2 regions of the Helicovermis profundi genome follow, and region 2 is predicted to be linked to the other one. Evidence: riboswitches for the same ligand, from Rfam matches in the RefSeq annotation. Region 2 holds a riboswitch; the other holds the start of a gene.
The links. A riboswitch is a leader RNA that binds a small molecule or an ion and turns the genes downstream of it on or off. The one in region 2 is predicted to bind S-adenosylmethionine.

Region 1: linked by a shared signal. The riboswitch ahead of metK (methionine adenosyltransferase) and the one ahead of AACH12_RS09920 (homocysteine biosynthesis protein) in region 2 are both predicted to bind S-adenosylmethionine.

Annotation. Positions count from the first base shown of each region.
Region 1 covers NZ_AP028654.1:2,847,522-2,858,729, reverse strand. Annotated here, with positions in the region: gene AACH12_RS13085 (phosphodiester glycosidase family protein) at 1-2,169, opposite strand, end outside; gene AACH12_RS13080 (LytS/YhcK type 5TM receptor domain-containing protein) at 2,350-4,047, shown strand; gene AACH12_RS13075 (LytR/AlgR family response regulator transcription factor) at 4,052-4,798, shown strand; SAM riboswitch class I at 5,055-5,154, shown strand; gene metK (methionine adenosyltransferase) at 5,309-6,493, shown strand; gene AACH12_RS13065 (HI0074 family nucleotidyltransferase substrate-binding subunit) at 6,645-7,385, shown strand; gene AACH12_RS13060 (HD-GYP domain-containing protein) at 7,474-8,541, shown strand; gene atoD (acetate CoA-transferase subunit alpha) at 8,680-9,330, shown strand; gene AACH12_RS13050 (3-oxoacid CoA-transferase subunit B) at 9,330-9,983, shown strand; gene recD2 (SF1B family DNA helicase RecD2) at 10,333-11,208, shown strand, end outside.
Region 2 covers NZ_AP028654.1:2,204,084-2,215,291, reverse strand. Annotated here, with positions in the region: gene AACH12_RS09945 (homocysteine S-methyltransferase family protein) at 1-2,062, opposite strand, end outside; gene AACH12_RS09940 (vitamin B12 dependent-methionine synthase activation domain-containing protein) at 2,059-2,733, opposite strand; gene metF (methylenetetrahydrofolate reductase [NAD(P)H]) at 2,846-3,739, opposite strand; gene AACH12_RS09930 (UPF0280 family protein) at 3,745-4,470, opposite strand; gene AACH12_RS09925 (NIL domain-containing protein) at 4,483-4,902, opposite strand; gene AACH12_RS09920 (homocysteine biosynthesis protein) at 4,902-6,065, opposite strand; SAM riboswitch class I at 6,138-6,233, opposite strand; SAM riboswitch class I at 6,280-6,377, opposite strand; T-box leader at 6,579-6,798, shown strand; gene ilvA (threonine ammonia-lyase) at 6,930-8,165, shown strand; gene AACH12_RS09910 (right-handed parallel beta-helix repeat-containing protein) at 8,358-11,129, shown strand.

The DNA.
Region 1 (11,208 bases), 640 kb from region 2:
ATCATTAAATTTGTAACTTTTATAATTGGTCTTATCTTTTGGAATTTCAAAATCGATGGTTGGATTTAAAATAGCGCTTAAGTCATCAATAACGATTATGTTTTGATCTCTTAAACTTGAATTATCTTCTACTAAATATATTCTTTCAACTTTTGCAGGCGACTCAATGTTTTTGGGAAGCAAAGCTTCGACATATTTCCAACCCTTCCAATTCACATTTTTTTCAAAAGTTATATTATACATTTTTCCAGTTTCATCTGAAAGTTTAGCTCTTAACCAATGGCTATTACCATAATTTCCAAATACCCAAAGGCCGATTTTTTTAGTATTTTCGGGTAAAGTAATAGGCTCTTTATAATTAAGGTAAGCCGCTCTCGTCTTATTTGTATAAGTAAAATCATAATTAAGAGCATATCCGAAAGAATTATTATAGCTAAATTTAATTTTTTTTAAGTATCCTTTACTATTTTCTGGATAAGAAATGAAATTTATTAGGGACTTATCATCTTCAAAATCATCAAGCAAAATTGAATCATTACCTATTACAACGGGGATATATTTATCTATGTTATTAAATGATATTCTAATTATACCTTTTGTTTTTTCATGGCTTGCGCTTAAGGTTCCTAAAGTATCAATGGTTCCGATATCTCCATTTAATGTAAAAAACAAGTTTTTATTATTTAGTATATAAGAATGTCCACTAGAATCAATTGCAGAAATATTAAATTTAAAAGTTTCATTAGGATCTAAAAAAAGAATGTTGTTATTAATTTTTAAATCGACTATATCATCGCTAGAGTGAACTTGTTTGGAAAGAATTAAATCTTTATATTTAATGGTTAAAACACCATCTCCTTCGCTTGTTGGAGTCACACTATCATTTGTAATATTTGCCTTAATACCACTGATTGTAATAGATATATCATTTTTATCTAGTTCATATCTATGGTGATTTACGTCTTCTGCCCATATTTTTATACTTGAAGGAATATTTAAGATTAAATTATCATTTAAATTGCTTACTAGTTTACTAATGTCTTCTTTTGGTGAATTATCAAAAATGCCAAGTCCGGTAAATATTTTTCTTTCATTTCCGTCTGATGGTGTATTTACAATAGATATATCGCTTAGAGGAGAACGCTTTATAAGCATTTCTGAAGAACCTCCGCCATCCATATTTATTGCGTTATATGCACCAAGTGAAATCATAATATTTGAAAGTTCATTTTCACTCACACCGGGATTAAAAGATTTTCTACCATCAATTTGTACAAGAATTAATTTTTTTCTGTCCTTTGTTATTCCTATTGCAGTTCTAGGATGACTTCCTTTAATTGATAGGGATAAATTTGTTTCGAGTTGACCGTTTTTAACTATAATTGCACCGCCACCTATAGACGTTTTTATATTTGAAAAATTATCATCATAGTTTATAGAAATTTTATCACCTAGTGAAAAGTTTTTTTCTATTTCACTAATTTTTCTACCTACCGCAGATATTACGTATCCCTTATCGGGAATTTTTATTTTCTCTAGATTTTTTCTAATATCAGTAATTACATCGTCTTTTATTACAATTTCAATTATGTCTTTATCCAGAGTATTTCCATAAGAGTAATCTCTCCAGTTTTTATCAAAAATAATAGCCCTATTATATTCAAGGTAAGGTTTGTTTTTATACTCTATCATAAGAGTATTACTGTTTTCATTTGTTAGTTTTATTCCAGCAGTTTTCCAGTTTTCAAGAAATGGGATTCCGTCTTTTGATATATTAAAAGATGCAAATTTTCCGTCATGAATACCTGTAGAAATCAATTTGTTATTACTTAAAATTGTTCCAAGAGTAGATTTTGAAGAAGAATCAAAAAAATCGCCATTAATAGAGCTTACTAAATTTTCTTTTAAAGATAAAGAAGATAAAGGCTTTCTAAGTGTTATGTCCCCACTATTAAACAAGACATCTGCATAGGTATTTTTATCATTTAAATCAGCATACATAATATTTAGATTTATCCACCCTTTGTCGGTAAATATAGATTTTTTTTCGTATGTAATACCATTTGATAAAATTTCTTTATTAGAACTTGTGTAAATAGTAGAATAATCTGCAAAACTTGTTATTTGAGTTGATAAAATTAATACTATTATTAGAATATATTTTTTCATTTATGCCTCCGTTGTAAATTGATTTTTTAATTATATTATACTTAATAATTTATAAATCAAAGTTACATATCTATTACAATAGTATTAAGTCTTAGTGCGTTAAGTAAAAAACTTATAATATGGTGATAGAAAAAATATGATATTATAGTAGTATAAAAATATGTAGATGAGGTGAACAGTATGATTTCACTATTTTTTGAAATGCTTAATAAACTTGGTATGATTATTCTTCTAACGGCAGTTATAACTAAATTTAGGTTTTTTAAAGGATTTATTACTAAAGATAAATATAATAAAAAAGAAATTTTACTTTCAGGTATTTTTTTCGGCATGATAGGAATTTTAGGTACTTATTTTGGCATTCATATAAATGGAGCGATTGTAAATGCAAGGATAATAGGACCGGCAGTAGGTGGTTTTTTTGGTGGACCAATAGTTGGACTACTAGCGGGACTTATAGCAGGTACACACAGGTTTTTAATAGATATTAATGGTTTTACATCACTTCCTTGTGCACTTTCAACACTTTTAGAGGGTATAATAGCAGGACTCTTATCTAAGTATTTTTATAAGTCATCAAATAAATGGGTATTTGGGTTTTCAGTTGGTCTAGTTAGTGAATTTATGCATATGATATTAGTTTTAATTATAGCTCGTCCATTTGTAGAAGCTTTTGATTTAGTTAAGATAATTGCTTTTCCTATGATGTTTTCTAATTCACTTGGAATAGCTCTTTTTATAGCTTTTATTGAATCAATTTATAAGGAACAAGAAGCCATAGCAGCTCATCAAGCACAAACAGTATTAAAAATTGCTAAAAAAACACTAAAGTATCTAAGAAATGGTCTTGATGAAAAAACAGCAAAAAAAACTGTAGAACTTATTTATAATTCTATTTCTATTTCAGCTGTGGCTATAACAAATAGAGAAAACAGAATTGCTGCAATTGGAGACAATGTAATTGATCAAAATGGAATTAAACCTATAAAAAATAGTGCTACTAAAGAAGTGATTGAAAGTGGAAAGTATATAGTATTAAATTCTAATAAAGGCTTAGAGTGTTTAAGGACAAAAACAAAATTAAAATCTGCAGTAATTGTACCATTAAAAGAAGAAGATGAAGTGATTGGAACTTTAAAACTTTATAAAAAAAGACAAAATGCTATTAATACTTTTGATGTTGAGCTAGCAAACGGCTTGGCTTCTCTCTTCGCAACACAACTTGCTTTAAGTAAAATTTCAAAACAAGAAGAACTACTTGCTAAATCAGAACTTCGTTCTCTTCAAGCACAGATTAACCCTCATTTTTTATTTAATGCGATTAACACAATAGTATCATTTACAAGAACTGATCCAGATAAAGCGAGAGAAACTTTACTTAATTTAGGTGAATATTTTAGAAATAATATGCTTGGGAAAAATGATGATATTGATATTAGAAAAGAGATAAATACGGTTATGAATTATGTTGAAATTGAGAAAGCAAGGTTTGGAGATAAACTATCTGTAAAATGTGAAGTTGACGAAGATGTTGAATGTATGATACCTCCACTACTAATACAGCCATTAGTTGAAAATGCAATTAAACATGGTATATTTGAAAAAATAAATGGCGGAGAGGTAGAGATTTTTGTTAGAAATTCTATTGAGGGAACTACAATTACAGTTAAAGATAATGGTGTTGGTATAAAAAAATATAAGTTGAACAGTATTTTACATGAGAAAAAAGGTAATTCAATTGGACTTTCAAATGTAAATTCAAGATTAATGATGAAATACGGGAAACAATATGGTTTAAACTTAGAGAGTAAAGAAAATATTGGTACAAGTGTAAGTTTTATTATACCAAACTTAAGTAAAAAAATTACTAAGGAGTGATTTTGTGATTAAATATTTAATTGTCGATGATGAGAAGCCTGCAAGAGATGAACTTAAATTTTTGTTAGGAGATTTTAATGATTTTGAATTAATTGGTGAAGCTGATAACGGTATTGAATGTTTAAATATTGCTAAAGAGAAAAATATAGATGTAGTTTTTTTAGATATAGATATGCCAAGAATTAGTGGAATAGTTGTTGCTTCAAAGTTATCTAGTTTTGATAATCCACCACTTATTATTTTTGTCACAGCATACAATGAATATGCAATAAATGCTTTTGAAGTTAACGCTCTTGATTATTTACTCAAGCCTATTTCTGCATTAAGGCTTGAAAATACAATTGAAAAAATTAAACATAATAGAATTAACTTAGTTGATCCTCTTATAAATAATAAGATATTGTTTAATGACTTAAATACATCTTCAAGAATTTGTCTTGAGCAAAACGGTGTATATATGCCTCTTGATATTGATTCAATTATTTATGCTAAAGTAGAAGGAAAAAACACCATTATTTTTACAAGAAATAAAGAATATAATTATAGTGGAACATTAAGTCAATTAGAATCAAAGCTTACAAATACAGATTTTTTTAGAACACATAGGAGTTATATATTAAATATTGATTATATAGAAACTATTGAACCGTGGTTTAATAATACTTATATGGTTAAAGTAAAATATCTAGATGAAAAGGTACCAGTATCAAGAAGTCAAATAAAAAAATTCAAAGAATTTGTTGGAATATAAATAATTTATCCGATGCCTAAGAGTTCTAATACCCCCACTTCTTAAAAAAGTGGGAGATAAAGAACTCTAAAAAGGCCTTGGATTATGTTTTCTAAGATTCAGTGGGAGTAAAAACTCCCTCTGAATCTTAGAAATTCATTTATGTTTTGTTGCAGTAAAGAAACTTTTTTCTAGATAAAGTATTTTAAAAAGTCGATAAAATTTTCTTGCACTAGTTTATGTTTTGTGATATATTGACTATGCTAGAATTGAATATACCTTATTTAGAGTGACGGAGGGAATAGGCCCGATGAAGTCCAGCAACCACTTTTATAAAGCCGGTGCTAAATCCTACAGAGAAATCTGAGAGATGAGGAAAGTAGTAATTAACCCCTCTTTGTCTTTGAAGAAGGGTTTAAATGTTTTTTGAGTCAAAATGGTTTAAAAAAGGGTGAAATTTATATTTAAAATTATTAAATATGGGTATTCAAATGATAATATATATTTGTTTTTAAAGTGGAGGAGGAAGAAATGAGAAAAAGACTATTTACATCTGAGTCGGTTACAGAAGGCCACCCAGATAAAATGTGCGATCAGATATCAGATTCAATACTAGATGCTATTTATACAGAAGATCCATCTGCTAGAGTTGCATGCGAAACGTCAGTTACTACAGGATTAGTTTTAGTTTCTGGCGAAATTAGTACGTCGTGTTATATAAATATTCAAAAAGTTGTTAGAAAAACAGTTGATGAAATTGGCTATAACAGAGCGAAATATGGTTTTGATGCTGCAACTTGCGCAGTACTTGTTGCACTTGACGAACAATCAACAGATATTGCTATGGGTGTAAATGAAGCACTTGAAAGTAAAGAAGGACAAATGGATGACATTGAAGCTATAGGAGCAGGAGACCAAGGATTAATGTTTGGATTTGCATGTAATGAAACTAAAGAATTAATGCCTCTTCCAATAGCATTATCGCATAAACTTGCTAAAAAACTTTCTGATGTAAGAAAAGAAGGAAGGCTTAAATATTTAAGACCAGATGGAAAAACACAAGTTACGGTTGAATATATTGATGATAAACCAGTTAGAGTAGATACTATAGTAATATCAACTCAGCACGATCCTGATGTTACTAGAGAACAAATTGAAGAGGATTTAAAGAGATTAGTTGTTCTTCCTGTAGTAGATGCGAATTTACTCGATGAAAATACTAAATATTTTATTAATCCAACAGGAAGATTTGTTATTGGAGGACCTCATGGTGACGCTGGACTTACTGGCCGTAAAATTATAGTTGACACTTATGGTGGATATTCTAGACATGGTGGGGGAGCTTTTTCAGGAAAAGATCCTACAAAAGTAGATAGATCAGCAGCATATGCAGCAAGATATGTTGCAAAGAATATTGTGGCTGCTGGACTTGCAGATAAATGTGAAATAGAACTTGCATACGCAATTGGTGTTGCTCATCCAGTTTCTTTACTTGTTGAAACTTTTGGAACTGCCAAAATAGATGAAGAAAAAATTGAAGAGTTGGTTAGAAAACATTTTGACTTAAGACCTGCTGCAATAATACGCGATCTTGATTTAAGAAGACCAATTTATAAACAAACTGCGGCATATGGACATTTTGGACGAGATGATTTAGATTTACCTTGGGAGAAAACAGATAAAGCTGAACTTCTTAGAAAAGAAGCTAATTTATAAAACAGAGAGAACAAAAAGAACTTACTTTTAAGTTATTGCTTAAAGTAAGTTCTTTTTTGTACGAAATTTTAGATTAAAATAATTCCTATGTGGACTCATTATGAATAATATTCTATAATAAAGATGAATAGAGTTTGAGAAAGAGGTTTTTATGGAAAAATACGGAATGTTTAAAAAAGAATTTTTTGAAATCATAAATGTGTTTAAGGAGTATACAAATGTATTAGAAAAAGTTATCCTGTTCGGATCTCGTGCTCGTGGAGATTATAAAAACACATCAGATATTGATATTGCGCTAATTTTTAGAAAAAACAGCGAAAAAATATATGAAATATGTGAACAATTAGAAAAAATTGATATAATATATAAAATTGATGTCGTAGATTATAATAAGATAATGAATCAAAAATTCAAAAATAATATAGATAATGATGGAGTAATTTTATATTTTTTAAATAATGAAGGAGAAATTATGGTTTTATTAGAAAAAATAAAAGATAAACTACATGATTTAAAAAAGGCTTATTTAAAATTGGATGAGAGTATTCATAGAAATTATATTGAAGATGATATAGTTCTAGATGCGAGTATACAAAGATTTGAATTTGTCTACGAAATGTCGTGGAAATTAATGAAAGTGTATCTTGAATATAATGGAATTGCAGAAGGTACTTCTCCAAGGACTGCCATAAAAGAATCATATAAAGTAGGATTAATAGAAGACGCACAAGTGTGGTTAAAGATGCTTCAAGATAGAAATAAGACAGTTCACACTTATGATGAAGAAAGTGCTATTTTAATATTTGAAAATATTAAAAATGAATACATTTATGTTTTTAATAAATTTATTAATGCTATGGACAAAGAAATAATTAAAAGTTCAAAAAAATAATAATTAATAACAAGGTAAAAATCAATAACATTTACAAAGGGATAATTTATTCGTGTGTGTACAATCACATTACACTAGGGGTGATTATATGAGAGCAATACCTACTTCATATGTTAAAGAAACTCATAAGCTCGGCGAAACATTATACACTTTAAATAGTGGTGTTTTGGTTAGATATGGAGCTATACTTACTAAAGAATTAGTTAAGCAAATTGAAGACCAGAATATTTTTACTGTATATATTATAGATGAACATAGTGATTATGAAGTTAATTCAGTCATTAGTCAGCAACTTAGGCAAAGGGGAAATCTTCTTGTTAAAGAACTTTTTGATGCTGTTTCTAAAAGGGTAAGTTTTATTGACATTCATAAAAAAATATATGAACTTAGTGATGATATTTTATATGAAGTTTCATCAGTTAGAAATGATCAAATTGAATATGTTGATATAAAAAAAACTGACAACTATTTATATACCTCTTCCTTTAACACAGCTCTTCTTTCTGTATTACTAGGTTGGTCTTTAAAATTAAAACGAGATCAGTTAAAAGATTTATTTATTGGTGCTATTTACCATGATATTGGACTAGCACTTATTCCTAAAGCTGTTGTAAATAAAACTGAAAAATTAACAATTGATGAACAAAAGATGATTATTATGCATCCTAAAAGAGGCTATGAACTTTTAAAAGACTTACCGTTTATTAGCTCGCATACTAAATCAATTGTTTTTCAACATCATGAACATATAGATGGTAGTGGTTATCCAAGTAGGACTAAAGGAAGTAATGTTAGCATATTATCTCAAATAGTTGGGCTTTCTGATATTTATGATGCTATGGTTTCTGACAAGCCATATAAAAGAGCTTCTACTCCTAGTGAAGCTATTGAATACATTATGGGAGTTGCAGACAGACATTTTAAATTTGAAATTGTGAATGAGTTTATAAAAAAAATTAATCCTTTTCCTGCAGGGTCATTAATTGAGTTAAATACAGGGGAAAAAGCAGTTGTAGATTTTGTTCCAAAACAACTTCCTTTAAGGCCCAAAATAAGAATTATTAATAAATCGATTTATGGAATAAACTACACAGAAGTGGACCTTAGTGAAGAAACAAATTTAGTAATAAAAAAGATGATTTATTCTATTGATTAAATATGTTAAAAAATGAAAAAAACTTATTGTTTTTTTCATTTTTTTATTTTCTCTTTTTCCTTTTTTCGTGTATGATAGTAATGAGGTAATAAATTTGTGCAAAAAAAAATAAATGCACGTTAAACAGGGGGCTAAAAAATGAAACAAATTTCATTCGATGAAGCTATAAGTCATATTAAAGATGGTATGACAATTATGGTAGGTGGATTTTTAGGGTGTGGTACACCGGAAAAATTAATTGACAAGTTAGTTGAAAGCAAAGTTAAAAATCTTGTATTAATAGCTAATGACACTGCTTTTGAAAAAAAAGGAGTAGGTAAATTAATTGTTTCAGGTCAGGTAAAAAAAGCAATTGTTTCTCACATTGGTACAAACAGAGAAACTGGAAGACAGCTTAATGCTGGAGAAATCGAAGTTGAATTGGTACCACAAGGAACTTTAGCTGAACAAGTACGTTCAGGTGGAACGGGACTTGGCGGTTTTTTAACTCCAACAGGACTTGGAACAGTCGTTGAAGAAGGAAAAGAAAAAATTACTGTTAATGGAAAAGAATACTTGCTTGAACTTCCTTTAAAAGCTGATATAGCATTAATTTTCGGAAGTAAAGTAGATAAAAAAGGAAATGTTTTTTATAATGCAACTACTAGAAACTTTAATCCTCTTATGGCAATGGCAGCTGAAACTGTGGTAGTTGAAGCTGAAGAAGTAGTGGAAATTGGTGAAATTGATCCTAATGATGTTGTTACACCATCAATTTTTGTGAATTACATTGTAGGAGGTAATAAATAATGAATACAATAAAAGAAATTATTGCAAAAAGAATTGCAAAAGAATTTAAACCTGGAAATCTAGTGAATTTAGGTATAGGGCTTCCAACGATGGTTGCAGATTATGTTCCTAAAGACGAAGATGTTATTTTTCAATCAGAAAACGGTTTAGTTGGACTTGGACCAAAACCTGAAGAAGGAAAAGAAGATCAAGATTTAACTAATGCAGGAGCAATGCCAGTAACTATTTTACCTGGCGGAGCATTTTTTGATAGTGCAACGTCATTTGGTATTATTAGAGGTGGACATGTTGATTTTACAGTACTAGGAGCACTTCAAGTTGATGGACTTGGAAATCTAGCTAACTGGACTATTCCTGGTAAATTAGTACCTGGAATGGGAGGTGCTATGGATCTTGTTACTGGAGCTAAAGAAGTAATTATTGCAACTACTCATACAGATAAACATGGTAATCCTAAGATACTTAAAGAGTGTACTCTTCCACTTACTGCAAAAGGTCAAGTAAATATGATAGTTACTGAACTTGCAGTTATGGAAGTTACAAAAGAAGGAATTTTAGTTACAGAAATGTCTCCAAGTATTACAAGAGAAGAACTTATAAGTAAAACAGGCGCAGAGTTAACATTTGCAAGTGATTTAAAAGAATATTTATAATGAAAAATAAATAATAACAGAATGCTTCACCAGCAGAATCGGCTGGAAGGCGCATTCTGTTATTATTTATTTTTTGCCATCATTTTGACTGCAAGTCGGGAAGCTTCACCAGCAAACCCAGCTGGAAGGCGCTTTATGTTATTATTTATTTTTTGCTATCATTTTGACTGCAAGGTGGAAGCTTCACCAGCAGAACCGGCTGGAAGGCGCATTCTGTTATTATTTATTTTTTGCTAGTTTTTAAGTGCAAGGTAGAAGGCTATTTTTTATATATTCCTTTTATTAACAATATCAATGTTATATAATGATTTTAAGTTAAATCAAAAAAGTTTACGAAGATGAGGTAATTATGCCAATAGAAATTAAGGGTATTATTGAAGAAATTATATATAAAAACGAAGAGAATGGATTTGTCGTTGCGATTATTGATAAAGATGCTCTTGGTAGCGAATATATTTATATAAAAGGCATTATTCCAATAATAAATGAAGGCGAAATGATGAAAATTGTTGGAAGAGAAGTTGTTCATCCTTCTTATGGTGAACAAATTGATGTTATTTCTAGTGAGATAATATCACCAAAAACAAGTGATGAGGTTTTAAGATATTTATCATCTGGCGTAGTTAAAGGAATAGGACCGTCTTTTGCTAAAAAAATTGTAGATAAATTTGGCCAAGATACATTTGATATTATGAAATATAATCCTGAAAGGTTAAAAGAAATACCAGGTATTGGCGAAAAAAAAATCAATGATATAACGTCTTCGTTTTCTATGCAAGCTGCATTTAGAGATATTATGATTTACCTTCAAAAAATTGGCCTTTCAAATACAATGGCGACCAAAATATTTAAAGCATTTGGTGAAAATACAATCGAATTTATTAGTGAAAATCCATATATGTTAGCTGATGAAATAGCAGGAATTGGTTTTAGGCAGGCTGATATGATTGCTAAAAAAATGGGGATTTCTGAAGAATCTATTTACAGAATGCACACAGGAATTAAATATGCTTTAAACACTTTTATTAGAAATGGTCATACATTTGCTTTTGAAGAGGATTTAATTGAAAAATCATTTAGTATCTTGTATGTAGATAGAGAGCTTATTAAAGTTGAAATAAAAGAATTAGTTATAAAAGGTGAACTATATTTTGACAAATATAATGATAAAACTGTAATATATTTTCCAATTTACTATCACTCTGAAGTGAAAGTTTGTCAAAAA
Region 2 (11,208 bases):
TTTTTCCTTTTGAGATATTTTCATTTCCATTATTATTACTTAATATTTTCTCTTTTACTATTTCAAAAGCACTTGCAATTGTTTCTGCAGCTCTTATTAATTGTGGTAAAAATATTTCTTTTTTTTCATACATAAGGCCTATTTCATCGAGTGAAGGTATTAGATGTAGATTTACTATTTCAAGTGGTTGTATTTTTTCTATTAAAGTATTTGTATAAGAGATTACTTCATTTGTATCTCCTTCAAGTAAAAATTTACTTAGGTAGTTTTCATATTCTATGTTACTAGTTATTGTTTTTTTTACTGTATGATTTTCCTTATTTACTGTATTTTTTTCAACCACTGGCCGATTTTCATTGTATTCAATGTACTTAACAGCTCCCTTATCATAATTTGCTAGAACGTTAAAGGCTTTTAGTGTGTCCATAATGCCATCGGCACTTGGGTCAATTATAACTGTATCTAGTCCATATGAAAGTGCCATTGCAAAATAGGTTCTATTTATAAGTGTTCTAAATGGAAGTCCATATGATACATTGCTAAGACCTAGGGTTGTTTTAACATTATATTTACTTTTTATTATTTTAATTGCTTTTAATGTTTCCATAACTGCTTCTTGCTGAGCTGAAGCTGTAAGTACTAAACAATCTATCAGTAATCTTTCTTCTTTAATACCATATTCTTTTGCCCTTTTTATTAATTTTTCAGCAACTAAAATTCTTTCAGATGCAGTTTTTGGTATTCCCTTTTCATCAAAACAAAGTGCAACTACGTAAGAACCGTATTTTTTGGCAAGAGGGAAGATAGAGTCCATTGATTTTTGTTTTCCATTTACTGAGTTTATAATTGCAACTCCTGAGTAGTGTCTCAGTGCAGTTTCTATTACTTTTGGTTTTGTTGAATCAATTTGGAGCGGGGCATCAACTAGTCCGCTAAACTCTGAAACTATATTTTTCATAAATAATTCTTCATCTATTTCTGGAAGAGAAGTATTTATATCAAGAATTTCTGCTCCATTCTCAATTTGTTTAAATGCTTCTTTTACTGCATAAAGTTGGTTATTGTTTTTAAATTCTTGTTTTAATTTTTTGTTTCCAGAGGGGTTAATTCTTTCACCTATAATTGTAATTTTATTATTTAGCGGAACTCTTTTGATTGAAGTACAAACAAAATCTTCTTTATTATAATTAGTATTTTTTTTATAAAGTGGTTTTAATTTTGAAAATTCTTTTACATAGTTAGGATTAGTTCCGCAGCATCCACCAATAACTGCAACTCCTGATTCTACAAATTCCCTTATTACTTTACTATAGTCTATAGAATTAATAGAGAATGTTGTAAATCCATTTGTTTTACTTGGAAGTCCAGCATTTGCCTGTACTATTACTGGTGTTTTTGAAAATTCAAGTATTCTTTTTACTATTGGTTTTAGTTCATTTGGTCCAAGTGAACAATTTACACCAAGTGCATCTACTCCAATTGATTCTAATATAAGTACCATATTTTCAGGATCAGTTCCAGTGACTGTCCTTTCATCGTTATTAAATGTCATTGTTGCAAATACTGGTAAGTTAGAGTTTTCTTTTACTGCAAGTACAGCTGCTCTCATTTCTCCAATATCACTCATTGTTTCTATAAGGAAAATATCTACTTCAAGCTTTGATGCTATTACAACTTGATCTTTAAAATAGTTATAGGCGCTTTCAAAGTCCATGTTGCCTATTGGTTTCATCATTTTTCCAACTGGTCCAATATCAAAAGCAATTAATGAATCAGAGTTTTTGCTTGCTTCTTTTGCATTAGTAACGGCAGAATTAATTATTTCTTCTAGCGTATATTTCGATGAAGAAAGTTTATATTTATTTGCTCCAAAAGTATTTGTAGTTATAATATTTGCTCCTGCATCTATATAGTCTTTATGAATTTTGATTATTATATCTGAGTGTTCAATATTTAATTCTTCTGGAATAGCACCTACTTTTAATCCATTTGCTTGAAGCATTGTACCCATTGCTCCATCAAATATAATTAATTCTTTACCTAATTTTTTTAATATGCTCATATTACACATCCTTTTTTAAAATTACAGCTACTATAAAGTTTGCACTCTCTGCAGTTATCTACTCCGCATCGATGATTTTTTTTGACTTTCGAATTTATATCTTCTATTCCAATGATAGCTATAACTGATTTTCTTGGTGTAAGTATATACGAATCAGTTATATTAAGGCCAATAATACGATTAGTATTAAGTTCTTCAATTATATTTTTCTGAGTGTTTAGTGGTAAATCACCATATCCAGGGCTATACCTAAATGTAGTTTTTTCATTAGCCTTTATGGTAGATTTGATTTGTTTTTCGCACTCATCTGCATAGTATTCTGTTAAATCAGACATACAGGCATCTGATATTAGTCCATCGAGAGCAGATAAATAATTTTTTTTAATTATGTATCTTTCTGCATCGATTCCAAGAGTAACTGCAAGTATAACTATTCTTTTTGAATCAATAAGATGCTTTGATATATCTTTTCCGCTTAAAACAATAGATGAATTTTTCAGTGTAACTTTATTTTTAGTGTTGGTCTCTATAATATACTCTTTGAATGTATATTTTCCTTTTATTTCTTTTTCTATTTCGTTTACAATTTGCTCAAGTTTATTTTTAGTAAGTAGATCTTTTTTATCTTTAGAATAACCTAAGTACCTAAAAACTTCATCTTTATTTATCATATTCTCACCACTTTTTATTATTTTTTTAATTATACCAAATGTAAATGAATTTAATAGGGTAGGGTTCATTTTAATTCTTGTTTTATAATAAAAGAACTTTTTAAATATATTGCTAGGATATATTTGTATTTAGTGTTGAACGAATTGTTTTTATACTTTTCATGATTTTTTTAGTTATATATGGTTTATTCATTGTGTAAATATGAATTCCGTCCACTCCATCTGACATAAGGTCTATTATTTGGTCAACTGCATATGCAATTCCAGCTTCTTCAAGAGCTTTTGGTGAATGTTCATATTTATTAAGGATTTTAATAAATTTTGGAGGAAGATTACACCCAGAAAGTTCTTGAATCTTTTTTATTTGCTTTATATTTATTACGGGAAGTATTCCTGCTATTACTGGTTTTTTTATATCTAGTAATTCAAGATTTTCTTTAAATTGATAGAATAAGTTATTGTCAAAGAAAAGCTGTGTTATTAAGAAATCAAGTCCTTTATCAGTTTTTTGTTTTAAATATTTTAAGTCACTTACTCTATTTTTAGATTCAATATGTCCTTCTGGGTAACAAGCACCTCCAATTGAAAAATCACCGTTATTTTTTATATCTGTAATTAACTCATGTGCATATTTGTACTCAGGAGTCCAGCTGTTTAAATTTTTATATGAATCAGGAATATCGCCTCTAAGTGCAAGTATATTTTCAATATTATTTTCTTTTAGTTCATCTAATGTGCTAAGTATTTTATCTTTTGTAGAAGTAACACATGTTAAATGCGCTATTGTCTCAATATTGTATTCGTTTTTAATTTTTGATGCAATTTCTATAGTGTGGTCTTTAGTGCTTCCGCCGGCTCCATAAGTCACACTAATAAAATCTGGTTTATAAATAGCAAGTTCATCTATTGTTTTATAAATTGTATCGATTGGATAATCTCTCTTTGGTGGAAATATTTCAAATGATACCGTGGGACTTTTTTCTTTAAACATATCTTTTATTTTCAATTTATTCACCATTCCTTTATTTTCTTTAGTTCAATATCTCCCCAGGCACCAAGATATTTATCAATAATTATAATAATTCCTAATACATTTTTATTATTTCTAGCAATATCAATACCTAAATTAATATCATCTTTTGTTTTAATTTTATTGCATATTGCCGTAGCGAGTGCATCTGAGAGAAATGTATCCTTTGAAATAACAACAACAGCATCAGCATTTCCAAAGCTTAATGAATGTCCCTTTGTTCCTGAAGAAGTGCATATACCGAGCGGGAAATGTTCTTTTTTTATTTTAATATAGAGTTTATTAGAGAGTGGAGACTTACTTGCATTTATTAGAATATTCTTATCTTCCTTTGCATTTATATAAATATCTCCACCGTTTTCTATAATCACTTCTTCATTGTATTTCGATAAATATTTTCCAACTGTTTCAGAAATCGCTCCTGCAACTGATGCCATAGGACCTACATTAGCTATATTTGAAGCTTTTTTCATTTTTTTTATAATAGGATGGTCAGATTCATTTGTTTTAAGTGGAATTAAACTTTTAAAAAAATTTGGTTCGTTTTTAATATGATTCTTCAGTATAGTTCTTATACTTTTTAATTCGTTTTCAGCATTATTTAGGTCTTTATCATAGTAAATATCAAGATCAGATTCATCAATTATTAGAGTTGTTTTATTGATATTTGTATTTACAAGTTCTCTATAAGTTCTTTCTTCATACATTTTAATCACACCTTAATAGTTTTCAGGAAAATAAAAATTAGAGATTGCTCTAGTTGGACAAACTTCGATGCAGTGATTACATCCAACACATTTATTTGAGTTAAATTCTAAATTCCAATTTGGTGGTGAAATTGATAATGCTTTAATTTTACAAACTGATGTGCAAAGTCCACATTCATTGCATTTTTCTTTATCGATTAAAATAGTAGTTGGAATAAGATCACTTTCAATATTTCTATTTTCAAGATATTCAATAGCACTTGCTATATTACTTGATTTCCCATCTATTTCAAAGAGAATATTTCCAACTAAGTTATAATCTATTTCAGCTTTTAGGATATTTAGTTTTAAGTCGAATTTTTTAATTAAGTCATAAGTTATAGGTGATCCTGTAAGTTCCGCTGGGAATTTTAAATGCAGTTTTGTTTTCATTATTTTGCCTCCTTTTTAAGGGGTTTCACAGTTGAATTTAAATCAAAATTTTTTATAGGTTCTTGAAGTAAAAATTCGCCTTTTTCAATTTGTTCTTTTAAAATATATGCAATTTTCCTAGCTTTTTTCATGCTTGAAAGCGGAGCTGTTTTAATTAATTTTCCATCGAGTTCAATTTGTCCTGATTTTAATTCTTCGTAAGTTACGCTTGTTAGAACAGGTTTTGATAATTTTTTTACTGAATAATCCACGATATTAGTTTTTATTTGACTATTTCTAATAGCACATCCTCTTAAAATTTCTTTATCTAGAATTGGAATGGGGATACCTACGCCTACGTTTATGCTTGTTCCATACTTTTTAAAAACGGCAGGATTAATAAATTCTGTACTCATTTCTTTTAAATTTCCAATTAAAGCAAGTGTTGCACCAGGAGTTTTAGTTATTCCATTTTCATATCTAGTGGCATTTGTATTAAATTGAGTGCCATTCCAAGCAATGTATCCAGTAGTTCCACCTATAAAAATTCTTGTTCCAAGTCCAATTGTTTTAAGGTATGGATCATTTAAAAGTGGACTAAGTTCACCTACAGTAGAGTAATTTATATTTCCTTTATTAGGAAGTAAAGTTCCCATGTAAGTATATATAGGTTCATCTGTAGTGTTTATTGCTGCAGCATAGTTTTGATAGCAATTTCTTGGATTAAATAAATATGCCTCGTTAAGATCTTCCAGTTTTATATCTCTATGAAGAGTTTTTCTTGGATAACAGTCAGTACCTTTGGCTGAAGCGTTAAGTGTTACAATTTTCCCATCTATTAAATCTCTAATTACATGTGCTCCTCCGTATTCATAGCCTTTATCACTTGATTCCTCAGTTGCTCCTATATAAGTATCTACAGCTGCAAGACCGCCATATGCTTCAACGTTATTTAGAGTTAATTTTTCTAGTCTAATGGGTGGGTCAGAATGTCCAAAATTTAAAAATGCTCCTGTTGAACACATTGGTCCAAAGGTTGCAGTAGTAACAACATCTATAAGTTCAAATGCTTCATCAATTCCTTTTTCGTCAACTATATCGATAATTTCCTCTGCAGTAACAACAACTACGTTCCCATTTTTAATTTTCTCATTAATGTCTTTAAATGTTCTTTTCTTATTCATGATAAGCCTCCTAAGTATAGTAATATTAGGCTAATTAGTAAAAAAAATACACTACAGATGTAGTGTAATATTTACTCATCTGCCGGAAAACCGCTGGAATTAGCACCACACATAATGTAGGTTGCCGGGCTTCAAAGGGCCAGACCCCTCAGCCTCTCTTGATGAGATAATAAATAAAAAACTCTATTCAGATGAATAGAGTTATATACAAATTATCTCATCTGTCGGTAAAAACCGCTGGAATTAGCACCACACATAATGTAGGTTGCCGGACTTCATAGGGCCAGACCCCTCCGTCTCTCTTGATAAGGATCATTCTTTCGAATGAATATTTAATTAATACTCATTATAGCCTTTAATTATAAAATGTCAACAGTAAATTTCAATTTTAATATTTTTTTTGATTTTTACATATAAAATTACATGGATTCATATATAAATAAATTATTATTTGAAAAGCACTTGCAATTAGTTTACGAATTTGTTAGAATTTTAGAAATATTAAAAATAATAATAAAAACTTTGAAAGAGAAGAAGATTTTGTACGTTTTTTTTAGAGAGTTAGCGTTTGGTGAAAGCTAATAAAAACAAAAATTTTAATCACTCTTGAGTTGAAATTCTGAAAGTTAGTAAGAATTTACGGTTAGCATCGTTACTATGCTTAGGCTTGTTAGAGCTAAAACTGAGTGGCTATGCAATTAAGGTGGTACCGCGGATTATATCCGTCCTTTATATAAGGACGGATTTTTGTTTTTGTTTTAGAAATTATGAATTCATTATAATACTAGAAAAAAATAGAGACTAGTATTTGAATATAAAAAATGTAGATATAAAAATGTAGAGAGTTTAAACGGAGGGATTACAATGGAACAAAGAGCTTTAAAATTAGAAAGAAATTACTATGATTATCTCAATTTTTTAAATGCATCAAAAAATCTCGAGGGAACGATTAAAGAGACAAAACTTATTTATAGTGAAGTTTTTAGTAAAGAATCTGGTAATGAGGTTTTTATAAAACCTGAGAATTTACAACGAACAGGTGCATTTAAAATCAGAGGTGCATATAATAAAATTTCTAAACTTACTAAAGAAGAAAGAAAAAGAGGGGTTATAGCATCATCTGCTGGCAATCATGCTCAGGGAGTTGCATATGCGGCTACTAAACTTGGAGTTCTTTCAACTATTGTAATGCCTAAAACTACACCTATTATAAAGGTTGAAGCTACGAAAAATTATGGTTCAAAAGTTGTTTTGTTTGGTGACTGTTATGATGAAGCTTACGAAGAAGCAAAACGACTTCAAGAAGAAAATGATTATGTGTTTGTTCATCCATTTGATGATTTGGACGTTATAGAAGGGCAGGGAACAATAAGTCTTGAAATTTTAGATGAACTTAGAGAAACTGATTATATATTAGTGCCAGTAGGAGGCGGTGGACTTATTAGTGGAATTGCTCTGGCTGCAAAAGAAATTAATCCAAGTATTAAAGTAATTGGCGTAGAGCCAGAAGGTGCTATGGCAATGAAAGAATCAGTTAGAAAAAATGAACTCGTTAATTTATCGTTTGTGGACACAATAGCAGACGGAGTTGCTGTAAAAAAACCTGGAGTAATCACTTTTGATATTATAAGAGATTATGTTGATGAGATTATTACTGTCAGTGATAGAGAAATTATGGAAGCATTCCTTCTTCTTATGGAAAAGCATAAAATTGTATCAGAAAATGCGGGTAGTTTGCCTTTTGCAGCACTTAAAAAGCTTAATGTTTGGAATAAAAAAGTAGTTTGTCTTTTAAGTGGTGGCAATATTGACGTAGTAACAGTTTCAACAATGATTAATAAAGGCTTAGTTTCAAGAGGAAGGCTTTTCTGTTTTAGTGTTCAGCTTCCTGACAAGCCAGGTGAACTTCTTAGAATTGCTGATAGGTTAGCTAAATTAAATGCAAATGTTATTGGACTTGATCATAACCAATTTAAAAATACAGATAGATTTATGAATGTTCATCTTGAGGTGACCTGTGAGACTAGTGGTCATGAACATATTAAGCAAATAATAGAATCTCTTAATGATATAGGGTATTCTCTAGAAAAAATATACTAGATTAGAATATTAATTCTTTAATTAAAATATAATTACAATTTCAAAATATTTACTGAGTTTAGTACACAATTAATATATAATAATTTGTGTACTAAATTTATTTTTTGTAAAAATTAATTATATATAAATGAATTTATAAACTTCAGAGGGAGTTTTTATTTCTTTAATATTTGAAAAAAAACAGGAGGGACTATGAATAAAAAAATAATATTACTACTATTAGTTTTCACAGCAATTTTTATAAGTGGGTGTACTAAAAATGATAATAGTAAAAAAACAGATGTAACTGATGTTAATAAGAGTGAAGCGGTTGATATTATTGACAATAAGGTAGAACAAAATAATAAAAATACTGTTGAAGTTTCAACAACTGAAGAGTTACTTAATGCAATCAAACCAAATGCAATAATAAAACTTAAGAGCGGAGATTATGATCTTTTAAGTGTTAAAGTTAATAATGAATTTATTAGATATGAATCTACATATGATGGTGAGCAAATTATATTTAGAAAAGTTGATAACTTAACATTAATAGGTGAGGATGTAAAAAACACAAGATTTTTAATTAATCCAAGATATTCAAATGTCTTAACTTTTAAAGATGTAGATAATCTTAAAATTAGTAATATTACTATGGGACACACAGAAGATAAAGGTGAATGTTCTGGAGGAGTTTTATACTTTGATTATTCTGATAATGTAGAATTAAATAATTTGAATTTATTTGGTTCAGGTACGATTGGTATTACTTTTGAAGATTCTGAAAATTTTAAAATAGATAAAACAGTAATTCATGATAATTCTTATTCAGGAGTAGTAATAAAAAATTCTAATAAAATTGAATTTACGAATTCAAAATTTGAAAATAATACAATAATAGATGGTGTTGTTAATGCCTATAATTCGAAAAATATAGGATTTGTAAATACTGAGTTTTTAAATAATAGTGAATATTCAAATGAGGATATTTATACTAATTTTTCAAACAATGATTCTGAAAATCCAATAAAATATTATAATTGTAAAATTGAAGGAAATAAACTTGATAATTTATTTAATTTTAGGGATGCATTTACCAATAGTGTTATTAAAAACAATACATTTGTTGTAGAAACAAATAGTGAAGATATTTTTAATAATACTTACATTGTGAAAGATAATTCATATTATGATTTGCTAATTAAAGAAACCACTGATTGGATAAATAATTCTTTAGATTTAAGTGAAGATATCTTAAAAGAAAAAGCTATTGAAAAGTATAGTAAACTTATAGATAATTTAGGTATTTTTGATTTAAGAGGTGTTGAAACGGCACTTTATGCATATAAAGATGTTTCTCAAAAATTATCGTATGATTCTATTAATGATGAAGTATTTAGTGAATTTTTAGCCTATTATAACAAGTATATTCAAAATGCAGATTTTAATTTATTTTCCTATACTGATTTAGATAAAATTTTAAACTATAACGATGATAATACAATTACTATTAAAGAAATATCTGAGATAAACGATACATTGCTAAAATCTAAGATTATCATGCTTGAAAGTTCAGGTATAAAAATATCAGATACTATGGATGGTGTTTATTTTGAAGAAGACCCGGGATTTATTATATCGAGTGTTAACAAGTATGTTACTGAAGATATTTTAGAGTATTTATTACTTAGAAATAAGGAGATTGCTTCACAATCGGCTTCGCAAAATATGGATAGGACTTACGTTCAAACAGAATATTCCTATAAAGCAATTGATAATTTAATTATGTGGGAAAAATTTAATGAAGATCATCCTGCTTTTGATTATAAAAATGGCATAACTAATTACGAAAAAAGTTATGCACTAAATTTAAGTGGACCTTTTGCAATTATGAACTGGGCGAATAATTCAAATGAAAATGAATTATATTATTATGATTATGCCATTTCAAGTAATAATATTTCTATGTACGAGTATTTAATTGAAACGTATCCAACTTCTAAATATACCAGTATATATAAAGAAATTCCAAGTTTATTGTCAAAAAAATTATATTTGATAACAGAAGATATGAAAGATTATTTGGTAGAAAAAAATATTATTAGTGGTGATTTGGATTATAGTGTGTTTTTTGATAATGCTAAGAAAATATATAATAAATATAATAGCTATATAACTTCTTTAGATAAATTTAAAAAGGAAATTAAGCACGATACTGTAAAATTTAATAATTCAACAGCAAATGAAAATTTAGTAATTAGAATTCATAATTCTGATGAATTGGTTAGAAATTTAGGTGATGATAGAACATTAATTTTAGATCCGAAAGTTTACCATATATTGGGTGGATACTCATATAATGATTCAGGTGAACAAGTATTTAATGAAAAATTTGAATCACGAAATAATTTAACTATAAAGACTCTAGGAGATAAACCTGCATTTATTATGACAGAATATGATACAGTTATTAATATAAAAAATAGTAAAAATTTAAATTTTGATAATCTTATTGTTGGACATTTATATAATGTGTGTTCAGGAGATGTTTTTGGAATTAAAGATTCTAGCAATATTAATATTTCAGATTCTTTTTTATTTGGTTCAGGCTTAATTGGTCTTAACGCAGAAAAAACAGATAATATTAGTATGGATGGATCAATGATAACAGATTCTACAATTGTTCCTATTAAGTTAAAGGATGTAAAAAATATTTTGATTAAAGATTCAAGAATATATGAGAATGATACAGAGAATCTTTATATTTTAGATAATGTAAAAGGAATTACTTTTAATGGTGTTCAAACTATTTATAATCCTACAACTGAAAAAATAGAAAATCCCAAGCGAAGCATTATGATTAATATGAATGATGTTAGCGATTTTAAAATATTAAACTCATATTTTATTAATAATGGATATAAGAGTATTACTGATGAAAAAAATAAATCACAAATTGAAATGTTTAATAATGTTACAAATTAGTATTTTCGTATATATTCATGGCTTCACGTCTTCGACGTAAGGCGCCATTCACATATACGAAAATACATTGCCATGAAAT